Regions from separate parts of the Paenibacillus sp. J22P169 genome, predicted to be linked through region 3. Evidence: riboswitches for the same ligand, from Rfam matches in the RefSeq annotation. Region 3 holds a riboswitch; each other region holds the start of a gene.
What was found. A riboswitch is a leader RNA that binds a small molecule or an ion and turns the genes downstream of it on or off. The one in region 3 is predicted to bind cyclic di-GMP.
Positions count from the first base shown of each region.

Region 1: it holds a riboswitch for cyclic di-GMP, as region 3 does, so the genes downstream of both, AC58QG_RS30150 (PilZ domain-containing protein) here and AC58QG_RS18285 (sensor domain-containing diguanylate cyclase) in region 3, are expected to answer to the same signal.
Region 2: it holds a riboswitch for cyclic di-GMP, as region 3 does, so the genes downstream of both, AC58QG_RS12280 (hypothetical protein) here and AC58QG_RS18285 (sensor domain-containing diguanylate cyclase) in region 3, are expected to answer to the same signal.

Region 1 is NZ_JCAUAO010000010.1:16,682-20,912, reverse strand. It holds gene ychF (redox-regulated ATPase YchF) at 1-1,060, opposite strand, end outside; gene AC58QG_RS30150 (PilZ domain-containing protein) at 1,140-1,880, opposite strand; cyclic di-GMP riboswitch class I at 1,984-2,070, opposite strand; gene tadA (tRNA adenosine(34) deaminase TadA) at 2,355-2,813, shown strand; gene AC58QG_RS30140 (DUF1697 domain-containing protein) at 2,835-3,386, opposite strand; gene AC58QG_RS30135 (DUF1648 domain-containing protein) at 3,402-3,899, opposite strand; tRNA gene AC58QG_RS30130 (tRNA-Arg) at 4,063-4,136, shown strand.
Region 2 is NZ_JCAUAO010000001.1:2,675,739-2,679,969, reverse strand. It holds gene AC58QG_RS12285 (MDR family MFS transporter) at 27-1,250, shown strand; cyclic di-GMP riboswitch class I at 1,365-1,458, shown strand; gene AC58QG_RS12280 (hypothetical protein) at 1,577-1,882, shown strand; gene AC58QG_RS12275 (exopolyphosphatase) at 2,028-2,942, shown strand; gene gloA2 (SMU1112c/YaeR family gloxylase I-like metalloprotein) at 3,016-3,411, shown strand; gene AC58QG_RS12265 (THUMP domain-containing class I SAM-dependent RNA methyltransferase) at 3,580-4,231, opposite strand, start outside.
Region 3 is NZ_JCAUAO010000003.1:91,289-95,519, reverse strand. It holds gene AC58QG_RS18295 (malate:quinone oxidoreductase) at 1-1,462, opposite strand, end outside; gene AC58QG_RS18290 (hypothetical protein) at 1,662-1,787, shown strand; cyclic di-GMP riboswitch class I at 1,965-2,056, shown strand; gene AC58QG_RS18285 (sensor domain-containing diguanylate cyclase) at 2,126-3,790, shown strand; gene AC58QG_RS18280 (spore germination protein) at 3,869-4,231, shown strand, end outside.

The sequences.
Region 1 (4,231 bases), on a different contig from region 3:
CCACGTACTCTTTACCTTCAAGACGTACTTGGCCTTTTTCCTTAGCTCCCGCCATGGATCCCGCAGCAGCCAAATCGTTATAAGAAACAACCTCTGCACGAATAAATCCACGTTCGAAATCCGTATGAATCACGCCAGCCGCTTGAGGAGCCTTCGTTCCTTTACGGATCGTCCATGCTCTAACCTCTTGAACACCAGCCGTGAAATACGTGTACAAGCCTAGCTTTCTGTACGCTGCTTTGATCAATCTATTCAAGCCGGACTCTTGAAGTCCCAGCTCTTCCAAAAACATGGCTTTTTCTTCGTCTTCCAGCTCAGCGATTTCGGATTCAACCTTCGCACTAATAGAAACAACTTCGTTGTTTTCTTTCTCAGCGAATTCCTTCACAATTTTAACGTATGCATTGTCGTCCGCAGTTGCAACTTCATCTTCACTCACGTTTGCCGCGTAGAGCACTGGCTTCATCGTCAGCAAATGAAGATCGCGAACTAGAAGACGCTCGTCATCTGTCAAATCCAAGCTGCGTGCTGGCATATCATTATATAAGGCTTCTTTGATACGTTCCAAACACTCAACCTCAGCTACAACTTTCTTGTCGCCGCCTTTGAGGTTTTTGCGTGAACGCTCGATCTTTTTATCAACCGACTCAATGTCTGCCAAAATCAATTCAAGATTAATCGTCTCGATGTCGCCAATCGGATCGACTTTCCCAGAAACGTGAGTAATATTATCATCCTCAAAACAACGCACAACATGCACAATCGCATCGACTTCACGGATGTGTGCTAGAAATTTATTTCCAAGGCCCTCGCCTTTGCTCGCACCCTTAACCAAACCCGCAATGTCAACGAATTCGAAGGCCGTCGGCACAATGCTCTTAGGCACAACGATTTCTACCAGCTTCTGCAATCTCTCGTCTGGTACTTCTACTACCCCAACATTCGGATCGATCGTACAGAACGGATAATTCGCAGATTCTGCCCCCGCCTGTGTAATTGCATTAAACAATGTCGATTTTCCTACGTTCGGTAGACCGACGATACCTGCTTTCAAAGCCATTGTCGTTTACAACTCCTTAATTTTCGAAAATCATCCTTCTTATTATATAGTACTTGGAGGGCAAAAAAAAGCCTGCAAGCTATTGATTGGCTGCAGACTTTTTTTCCATTGCTTTTTTGAACTCTTCATCCCGCTTCTGCTCGAAGTAGGTTTGGATCTGATTTCGCAGAATAAAACCGCGCAGCGCATTGCTTTGTTCCGCAGGAACGCTCTCGAAGCTGGCCCCGTAGTAGTAGACGTCCTCTTGCTTTTCTTTCCTTATAATTTCCAACATGCAAGGCATTTCAAAGCCTAAATCCAGCTCGACTTGCAGCAGACATTTTTTGTGAAGAATACCATCGATCATCGAATTATCATTTATGGTAAAGCCAATTCCATTCATGGAAATATTTTTTATCGAAATTCCAATTGGATTTTCCAATTGATGCTGCTCTTTTTGGGTTATATTTTGGAATCCTGCTATGTGACCTATGTTCTTCACTTCTACCCGCGGGAACTCCCGTTTCTCTGAAAACTTCTTCCGATTCTCAGGTGGATTGATCACGATGAGTGAACCAGGCTCTCTAGCTACGATTGTCGAATGAAAAACGAATAAACCCGATTTGGTGTATAACGTCAATTTCGCCTTATCACCAAGCTGAAATACCTCATATTCCGGCAACTCAATTTCCATAATGTCTCCTTGTGCATAGGTAAGAATACCTGTTGCCACGAAATCATCCTTCGCCACTACAGCTCGGCAATCAATTAATACCTCCACATCATATCCTTCTTTACTCCCATATCGCTTCAAAGCATCCTGCTTCATCGCCATGCTCATCTTCACCCTCCCTTAATGATGGATTTCATAACAATTTTCCGCACAAAATAGACTGCCCCCACACAGGGACAGCCTATCACCGCAATCAAAAAAAGCATCGATTTTCGGTAACCAGGCTGCCATAGTTCATAAGAACCGTAGACCCTCAGCTTTGCGTCCTTGCCTTTCAGCAAGTTTGCCATTGTCGAACCCTGCTATTCATTTATGTAGATATATTGTTTCTGGTCTTAATGATCTATCCTTGGGCCAAACTGGTCTAAAAGACCCACTATTACCACCATTATACGTAGCCTGGATATTTCTTTCAACTAAAATCCTTGCATGGGCCATGTTTTTATTGTATGAATGTGTAGTGGATTAAATATCCACAGGTTTATAAGTTATCCACATTGTTATCCACAGCTTGTTAACAACGAATATTTGTTCGGATTTTTATACACATGTGGATAAACTATTATTGCGAGGTGTCCCCCTGTGGATCAACATATCCCCTGGATGAAAGAAGCGATTGGCGAGGCGCTGAAAGCTGAAGCCATCCGCGAAGTACCGATTGGCGCCGTCGTCGTCCATCAAGGTCAAATCATTGGCCGCGGCTATAATTTACGTGAAACAACCCTAGATCCTCTCGCGCATGCGGAGATGATTGCCATTAAACAGGCGAGCGAACATCTGCAGGCTTGGCGCCTTTTGGACTGCCAGCTTTATGTGACGCTGGAGCCTTGTCCGATGTGCGCAGGTGCGATCGTACAAGCACGAATTCCGCAGGTGATATACGGTACGGTGGATCCGAAGGCAGGCTGTGCGGGAACGTTGATGAACTTGCTGCAGGAGGATCGATTCAATCATCGTGTCGATGTGGTGAGTGGCGTTTTGCAAGAAGAGTGTTCGACGATGCTAACGCAATTTTTCCGAAAATTACGGGGAAAAGCTTAAAGGTTTAGCCCTTCCGACAGCTTATTGGCTTGGCTGTAAGGCCTCTGCAAGCTCTACGAGCTTGCTCATCGTATTCCAATTACGAGTCGTCGTTTGGTCGCCAAGCTTCTGAATGTTGCTTGCCAGCTTCGAATCCAACACACTTTGCCGAAACAGAAAATATATCGTGCAGCCCCGTATTTGAAATTCATCCACTTCACTCTGTCCTTTGGATAAGATGTCGGTGAATGTCTGCTGCGGGGCTTCTTCCGTTAGCACGGAAATTTGAATGCTCTCTGCTTCGGACAAAGCCTCTGCGTCATAAGGGCAGTTCGCTACAAGTTTAGCTAGCTCCGTTGCGGTACGCAAAATAACGGTAGGCGCTACGCCTACCGCATCGCTGATTGCTTTTTCAATACGCGGTCTTAGCGTTTCACTGGACTCCTCTGATTGGAACAGCACATTGCCGCTTTGCAAATAGGTCTGTACATGTGCTAACCCTGAGGCCTCCAGCGTCTTTTTCAAATCGGCCATTTTGATCTTGTTCTTGCCTCCTACATTAATCCCACGCAGAAAACCAACATAAACCGTCATTTCCGCTCACCTCCTTTACTTTAATTGTATCGAACGTACGATGAAGAAGATGATCGTGCCAAACAGCATCAATAAAATGAAGCCTAACACCCACCAATTGAGGTCGGCGTTGCCCTCTTTTGCACTTTGGATAACAGACCATTCAATAAAGCCAAACAGAATCACAATCACCGCTTTTAAACTGTTCATAAATAAACGAGCATTCTGGTATTGTCCACGGGCATTATGTGGCGTAATTGGTGACGGATAATTATACACGTGAGGGACCTTGCTTAGGAGGGTCAAGCCAATGTAGCTGATAACGCCTATCAGTGGTAAGGCAATTAGGCTCATTTTGTTCCCCCAACCATCGATCTCCCCTTTACCGTTAAAATGCATCGGAATTCGCTCAGGCATATCGTGCCACACGTAGGCGACATAAGCGATCATACTTATGATTATGAACAGGGAAATAACATCAAGTACGGTTTCAGCTTTGGAACTGGTGAGTTGAATCACGGGACGTTGCTCCATACGACACCTACTTTCTATTGGTTTAACAACAAATTACGTTAAATGCTATATCTATTTCTTTATCCACTATGTACATTCCTTGCTCAAAGGAAACCTCCTGCATACACATGGGTTAAAATGGGTTGCACCCCGAAAACATCTCGTGTTAGAATGACGATACTATGCGCCCGTAGCTCAGCAGGATAGAGCAACAGTTTCCTAAACTGTAGGTCGTACGTTCGAATCGTATCGGGCGCGTATAGTTCTTTTAAACATACATACGTACAAAGGGATTTCAACTCAGGTTGGCAATCCCTTTCTTTGTTATGGATTCATAATTGAAAGGAGTCCTC
Region 2 (4,231 bases), on a different contig from region 3:
TGTGTCTGCGAGAGGAGTCATCGTCTATGAATCGTATACGTTATTTTCTTCAATCCTATCATCCTATCGTACATACGCTACTCTTAGGTACGGTCATGGCCCGGGCTGCGTCCTCCATGAGTTTACCTTTTCTAGCGATCTATTTGGCTAAGCATTCGGACATGAGCCCAGGGCTTATTGGGATCGTCATTGGCATGGGGGCTTTAGCGGGTACTTTCGGCGGTTTTGTCGGGGGCACCTTGTCAGATCGTTTTGGACGACGCGTGATCATGCTCGCGGCGCTCTTCGGGTGGGGATTCGTATTCCTTGGCTTCGGCGTAGTGAAGTTACCAGTCCTATTTATGCTGCTTAATATGTTGAATGGACTTTGCCGCTCATTCTACGAGCCCGTGTCGCAAGCCTTAATGGCAGATCTCACAGAGACGTCCAAAAGGAGGCAGGTATTTTCACTTCGATACATGGCGATTAACGTAGGTGTGGCTGTAGGTCCATTGTTGGGAGCATTCTTTGCGACAATGAATGGAGCTTTGCCATTTTTGCTCACGGGTATTATTTATTTAATCTATGGCATTACGCTTTACGCACTTCTTATTAAGTTCGGCATTAAGAAAATCGAAGGTGAGAAGAAAGCGATTGTGACTTTCCGTTCGGCGTGGGGAGTCATTCGTAAGGATATGACCTTCCGTTTGTACATTGTCGGGGGAATTATCGGGGCGATTGGGTACTCTCAGGTTATGGTAACGTTGTCGCAGTACCTCCAGAGAGATTTTGCTAATGGGGTCAAAATGTTTGCGATTCTCATGAGCGCCAATGCCATCGTCGTTATTGTTATGCAGATACCGCTCGGTAAATGGGCGGAGAGGTATAAACCGTTAACAGCCATTGTCGTTGGGAATTTAATGTTCGCATTAGGAGATATCGGGTTTGCTTTCTCGCACTCGCTCATATGGCTCATTATTTCCATGGGAATTTTCACATTTGGTGAAATTCTAAACTATCCGGCAGCAAACATGTTGATTGATAAGCTGGCGCCTGAACAAATGCGTGGAACCTACTATGGTGCTCAAACGTTAACGAATATCGGACATTTTATGGGGCCATGGATTGGCGGCTTCTTATTGGTTTCATATGGAGGTCAAACGCTCTTTCTCGTGATTGCTATTTTGTCTTTGGTAGGGTCCATTTTCTATTGGAAAGGCACAAAACGTCAAAATTCGGTAAAAATAACGTCGAAAATGCAAACATTTTGATGGAATTCGTAAAAATAGTTCCTGCGAACTATTCGAATTCAAATCGTCATCCCTTATTCTTGAGAGTGTAGGATGTCTCGTTTATCGCTTCATCTAATCAGAATTTGTAAGTCATCTCGATAAAGGCAAAGCTGGCGAAAGCCAGTGACGCAAAGCTACAGGGGCCTCTCTTCTCCTGAAAAGGACAAACGGCCAGCCAGCCGCCGAACGATTGGGAATTCACTTAAGAACCCCTCTAGTCGGTTCACTAAGGTGGGGTTTTTCTCTGTCATAGCGAAGCAAATTAAAACAAATGGAACAAGTTGAACGAAGGAGGCCCTAGCGGCATGAAATCGGAAGAGCAATTGCAGGATGAACAGAAAGCAACATCGTTATGCGGTAACCATGTTGCGCGTTTGGTGCCATCCACGGATGGACCTAAGCTCATGATAAACCGAGAAGAATATGCATTGAACGAAGCTTGTTGGGATGTTGAAATGTTTCACGGAAGAAACAATAGCATTCTCATTTTCTACTGGAAGGGCGAAGTTAAGCTGTCAGTGAAAATGCCCCCAATGGCTCAAATCGAAGGTTTTTTAACAAGATTATTTCAGTGCCTATCCTCCAAATTGAGAGCGGTTCAACCTATTTAGGTGAATCGTTCTTTTTTTTATAATCAGAAATCATGCCATGCGTATGGCGAGTGATTTTCTCATTGTCACGTATCGACACTAGCTGATATAATATGACCATCATAACTCGTAGTTCTTAAGAACTATATCAAAGGAGATGCATGGCATGAGATTAATCACACGTTCTGATTTCGATGGTTTAGTATGCGCGATGCTCTTCAAACAATTAAACATGGTGGATGAAATGAAATTTGTCCATCCCAAAGATATGCAGGACGGCCTTATTGAAGTAAATGAGAATGATATTTTGGCCAATGTGCCTTATGTTCCAGGCTGCGGATTATGGTTTGATCATCATGCAAGTGAACTGACACGGATGGGTGAAGAGGTTTCGTTTAAAGGGGAAACTCGGCTCGCTCCAAGCGCCGCACGCGTTGTCTATGATTACTATGGCGGCAAAGAAACCTTCCGTGATATCGACGATATTATGCAAGGTGTAGATAAAGCGGACTCTGCTCAGTTTAGCAAAGAAGATGTTTTGAATCCGAACGGGTGGGATTTGCTTTCGTTTATCATGGATGCTCGTACAGGGTTGGGGCGTTATCGGGATTACCGAATCAGCAACTATCAGTTGATGGAGGATCTGGTTGCACATTGTGCAACGAAGTCCGTTAGCGAGATTATGGAGCTGCCAGATGTCAAAGAGCGTGTAGCTCGTTACTTTGAGTTGGATGCCCTTTACAGGGACATGCTGCAAACCTACACGCGGGTAGAAGGCAATGTTATTATTACGGACCTTCGCGATGTAGAGACGATATATCCAGGCAATCGTTTTATGGTTTATGCGCTCCATCCAGAGCAAAATACGTCGATTTGGATCGTGGATGGCCGAAATAAACAAAACTGCGTATTCGCATGTGGTCACAGCATTGTCAATCGTACAGCGTTAACGAACATTGGTGACTTGATGCTTCAAAATGGCGGAGGCGGACACCACGCTGCAGGTACTTGCCAAGTCGCATACGAGCATGCTGATGAAGTTCTACATAAAATTGTTGAAACCATGCAAGCAGCAGGGTAAAATAAGAGGATAAGCCGCAGGATGGGAGCAGCCCAGCATGCGGTTTTTTTCTTTGTCGGGAGGTATGATCAAATTGGATTTAAAGCAGATGCATCACGTTGCAATTATATGTTCGAATTACGAGCACTCCAAGCATTTCTATGTGGAGCTACTGGGACTCACGGTCATTCAGGAAACCTATCGCGCTGAGAGAGATTCGTATAAATTGGATTTGCGTATTGGGCAAACCGAGCAAGAGATTGAATTGTTCTCGTTTCCGAATCCGCCCTTACGTGTGAATCAACCAGAGGCGCGGGGTTTACGGCATTTGGCTTTTGTTGTTACAGACATGGAGCAAAGTGTACAAGAACTCGAAGCGAAGGGCATCGCGGTTGAGCCTGTTCGCATTGATCCAATCACAGGGAATCTTTATACGTTTTTCGCTGATCCTGATGGGCTGCCATTGGAGTTGGTAGAGGTTGTTGAATAAAAGAGCATCAGGATAACAGAACATCAGTAACAGAACATCAGTAACAGAACATCAGTAACAGAACATCAATAACAGAACATCAGGATAACAGAAATCCCTCACAAGGCTCGGTCTGGCTGCTGACGAATGCAAGCGAGAATAGAGGTCATTGTGAGGGATTTTGTTTAACTAGTCTCTTCTGCGCGGAGGCAAGGGACCTAGATATTGGAACAGATTACACTCGATCCGTCCGTTGAACAGCTTGCGCTTCTTGTCGGCGCGGCGGTTCATATAATGTTCGAGTTGTGTGCTTGGGCTTAGGATGAATAGGCTCCACGACGGCATCGGACGCGTTAATGCGCCGAGCTCGCGCAGCGCCAGCTCAACATCCGGTGCTTCACCAAGACGCTCGCCGTACGGCGGGTTGGTGATCAAGCAGCCATAGTCGCCGCGCGGGCGCGCCTTGGCGATCGGCTCAACCTTTAGCTGGAACTGCTTCGTCAGTCCAGCTGCCTTGGCGGCCGCCTCTGCCACTTCGATGGCAGCAGGGTCGATATCGCTGCCGACGATGTGCAGCGGCACGTTGTCTTTCACCGCGTCGAAGGCTTCGTCGCGGGCTTTGTCCCAAAGCTTGCGGGGGATGTTCCCCCAAGCTTCGCTAGGGAAGCTGCGCCGCAGGCCTGGCGCGATGTTCCAACCGATCATCGCAGCCTCAATCGGGATGGTCCCCGACCCGCAGAACGGGTCGTAAAGCGGCCGATCCACGTTCCAGCGGCTCAACATGATCATGGCTGCAGCCATGGTTTCCTTCAGCGGCGCTTCGGTCACGAGCTTGCGGTAG
Region 3 (4,231 bases):
TCCGAGCTGTTGACGTATGAATTTCATCAATAAGCTCAGGATGTTTCAGAAGTGACACACCATAACTCGGAATCATCTCTTTAATTTTCGGTTCCCATTCCTTGATATGTTCCGGGAAACATTTGGTTACTAGCTCTAGCATGACCGAAACCGCGGTGGAAGCTCCAGGAGAAGCCCCGAGCAAAGCCGCTAATGAGCCGTCAGCTGAACTAATAACTTCCGTACCAAACTGAAGCGTTCCTTTGCCAGCAGCAGTGTCTTTAATAACTTGTACACGTTGACCCGCTACAACTAGCTCCCAATCTTCACTTTTGGCACTTGGGATAAATTCCCGCAGCTCTTCCATGCGCTTTTCTTTCGATAACATGACTTGCTCGATCAGGTATTTGGTCAATGACATATTTTTGGCACCTGCCGACAACATCGTCACGAGATTATTCGGTTTTACCGAAGTAACCAAATCGAACATAGAACCGGTTTTCAAAAATTTTGGTGAGAACCCGGCAAATGGTCCAAATAACAACGACTTTTTATTATCGATAAATCGTGTGTCTAGATGCGGTACAGACATTGGTGGAGCTCCAAGCTTCGCTTTGCCGTACACTTTGGCATGGTGCTGCGCGACAACATCTGGATTATTACACACCATGAAAATTCCGCTTACTGGGAAACCTCCAATATTTCGCCCTTCAGGGATACCGGATTTTTGCAGTAGATGCAGACTTCCACCACCACCGCCGATAAAGACGAATTTAGCCGTATGGCGCTCAACACTACCGCTGTTGATATTACGTATTTTCAATTCCCAAGAGCCATCACCAGTACGTCTCATATTATCAACACTGTGTTTGTACTTGATATCGACGTTCTTAGTTTTTAAGTGATCGAACAGTATACGCGTTAAAGCACCAAAGTTAACATCCGTACCGGAGTCAATTTTGGTTGCTGCAATCGGTTCATTCGATGGACGATCTTTAATAATAAGTGGAATCCATTCCATTAGCTTTTTAGGGTCATCGGAATATTCCATACCTTGAAACAGGGAGTTATTCGACATGGCTTCATACCGTTTCTTTAAAAACGATACATTTTGTTTCCCAAGAACCATACTCATATGAGGCAATGGCATGATAAAGTCTTGGGGGTCACGAATTAGCTTGCTGTTTACAAGATAGGACCAAAACTGCATGGAATGCTGAAACTGTTCATTAATTTGGATTGCTTTACTAATATCTACAGATCCGTCTGGTTTCTCGGAAGTGTAATTAAGCTCGCACAGTGCTGCATGCCCTGTACCAGCATTATTCCATTCGTTAGAGCTTTCCTCTCCAGCTTTTTCGAGCTTCTCAAAGACTTTAATTTCCCATTCCGGCACTAATTCTTTCAGAAGTGTCCCTAAGGTCGCACTCATGATTCCAGCACCAATTAAGATGACGTCTGTTGTAGTTTGTCTGTTGCTCATTTTAACCATCCTTATACCCTGAAATTTACAGAAAGGATACAGGCGCGCCTGCTTAAGCGTAACAGCAAGCCAGGTCGCGGCCTAATCACACACCTTTTCTGGATCAACAATAAGCCTATCGATAAAATATTTATTTACTATTATATGATAGTTATAAGCCTTAGGACAAGAAGTGCAGGAAAGAAGTCTTATCGGAATTATGAATAATTACAAATTTTCCAATCTTCATCATTATCCTGCTCCTCATGTTGATAAACCATCCATCGTCTTTTTCTTATTTCTTAGCCAACATCATGAAATGCTTGTATCTGGGCGGATTCGTTGAAATGGCGACTAAGCCGTGTATTTTACCTAATGTGGTAAAAAAATGGGTCGACTTTACCTTTCTTAATTGAATTCGACAAAAGCACGCATTTATCGCTATATACAGGTAATTTTACCCTCCTCTATAATAGTTAAATAGTAATAGACTCAATGGGTACGGCACGGTATTTGAAGATCAAATTGAAAAGGGCAAATCATCGGAAACGATGAGACGCAAAGCCATGGCCTAACGCATTCCTCATGGAATGCTATGGTTGACAGGTTGCCGGATATGAAGGGATGATCCTTTATTCGGGATTGTCCTTTTTTTATTTCGGGAAACGGGTAGGAGGGGCTCTCATGCATCACTCGCTAGCGGAAAGTTATAATGTTGTACTTGTCTTACTTTCTTTCGTTATTGCGTTGCTTGCCTCATATACGGCTTTAAATTCAGCTCGGAAAGTGTCCACTTCAGAAGGATGGCATCAGAAAAGTTGGATACTTTGTAGTGCCCTTGTCATGGGTGTAGGCGTATGGTCCATGCATTTCATCGCGATGCTAGCTTATCATTTGCCCCATGGCGTCACGTATCATATTTCAATTGTCAGTATCTCTATTCTAGTAGCGGTCGGGGGTGCACTGATCGGTCTCCTAGTGGCCTTTCAAGCCAGCTCCATTCGTTCACGCTTCCTTATTGGAGGTACCTTCATGGGGTTAGCGATTAGCGGCATGCATTATATCGGTATGGCAGCTTTACAAAATGTGACCATCCACTATAGGCTCGTACCGTTTACGCTATCGATTGTGATTGCTATTTTCGCATCCATTACGGCGCTTTATTTCTTTTTTAAACGCAACCAACAGAGACTATTAACTAGCAGCCTGATCATGGGCACTGCTATTGCTGGGATGCACTATATGGGCATGTTATCGGCTGAGATATCGTTCCCTACGGTCATTCATCCTCATAGTGCCAATGCTATGAATATGGACTTCTATGTCGTGGCTATGTATGTGGCCTTTGGAACATTGCTCATCTTTGCAATCAGCTTTATTAGTTCTTTATCCGTAGATCGACGACTAGCCGAACAGATTGCGCTCAAAGCTTCCATTTTAGAATCAGCTATCGATTGTATCTTCATGTTTAAACCTCAAGGCTGGATCATAGAATTCAATCCTGCGGCAGAAAGTCTCTTCGGATACACGCGCAAAGAAGCGCTGAAACGTACATTATTCGATCTTCTATTGCCTTTCGATCAAGATGGACAAGATGCTGCTCTATTGTATCAATTGTTAAGTCTGAAGGCTGAATCCATCATTGGCAAACGATTCGAAATTACGGCCTACCGCGCTGATCGCAGTACATTTCCTGCTGAAATTATCATCACGGATATGGTGTATGGGGGGAAACCGATTTTCACGGCTTACCTCAGGGATTTAACTGAAAAAAGGAAGTCGGAAGAACTCATCCATCAGTTAGCGTACTTCGATTATTTGACCGGATTACCCAATCGCAATCAATTAAATGAGCAGTTCCAACAGGCTCTTTCCCATGCGCAGAAATACCAGGAAACCTTAGGCGTTGTGTATTTGGATATTTACCGATTCAAATGGATTAATGATTCTTTCGGTCATCTGGTTGGGGATCATACCTTACAGAAATTTGCTTCCATACTTTCGAGTAGTTTACAGGAAAAGGGCTCGGTCTTCAGACTTAGCGGGGATGAATTCGTCATCTTACTTCCCCAAGGGAATCAAGTATCCCTGATCGAACAAGCTCAGACCATCATCACCTTGCTGAAAATGCCTTTTCGTATGGAAATCGGTGATATTTACGTTTCTACAAATATGGGGATTTCCATGTATCCCTACGATGGAGATACCTTGGAACAATTGCTCAAACATGCAGATCAAGCCATGTATGCAGCCAAGGAACAAGGTCGAAATAATTTCCAATTTTATAAGAAAGGCATGCAAATGAAAGTTTCCCAGCGAACTGTGTTTGAACAATATTTGCAAGGCTAACCTCCTCCTCTGATTATTCTCCCCCCTTTCAGGGCACGCTAAACCGCATGGTAATGTAAGGGAATTGGGGGAATTGGCATGATCGAGCGCATCCGTGCTGAGTTGAACAATCCAGCTGACCTATTCTATGACACCCTAGACAATGGCTATATGCAAATGGAAGTGATCTACTTCCCATCTCTTTGTGATCTGGCTTTAATCAAAAATGGATTAACGGTTCCTTACTCTTACTGCTTTAATCCAGAAGAATTCGATCGCATGATTCATGCGAACCCTGCTTTTAGCAAAGACAATCAGCCCGATCACTGGACTCGGTTGTTGCTGAAAGGCACAGTCCTCTTTCAAATCGAAGATCAGGTCTACCGCTATGACGTGCAGCGAAAGTTCCAGGACAAGCCCGATACCGTTCAGGTGGAGGTTGCCATTCAGGGGCCTCAGAGT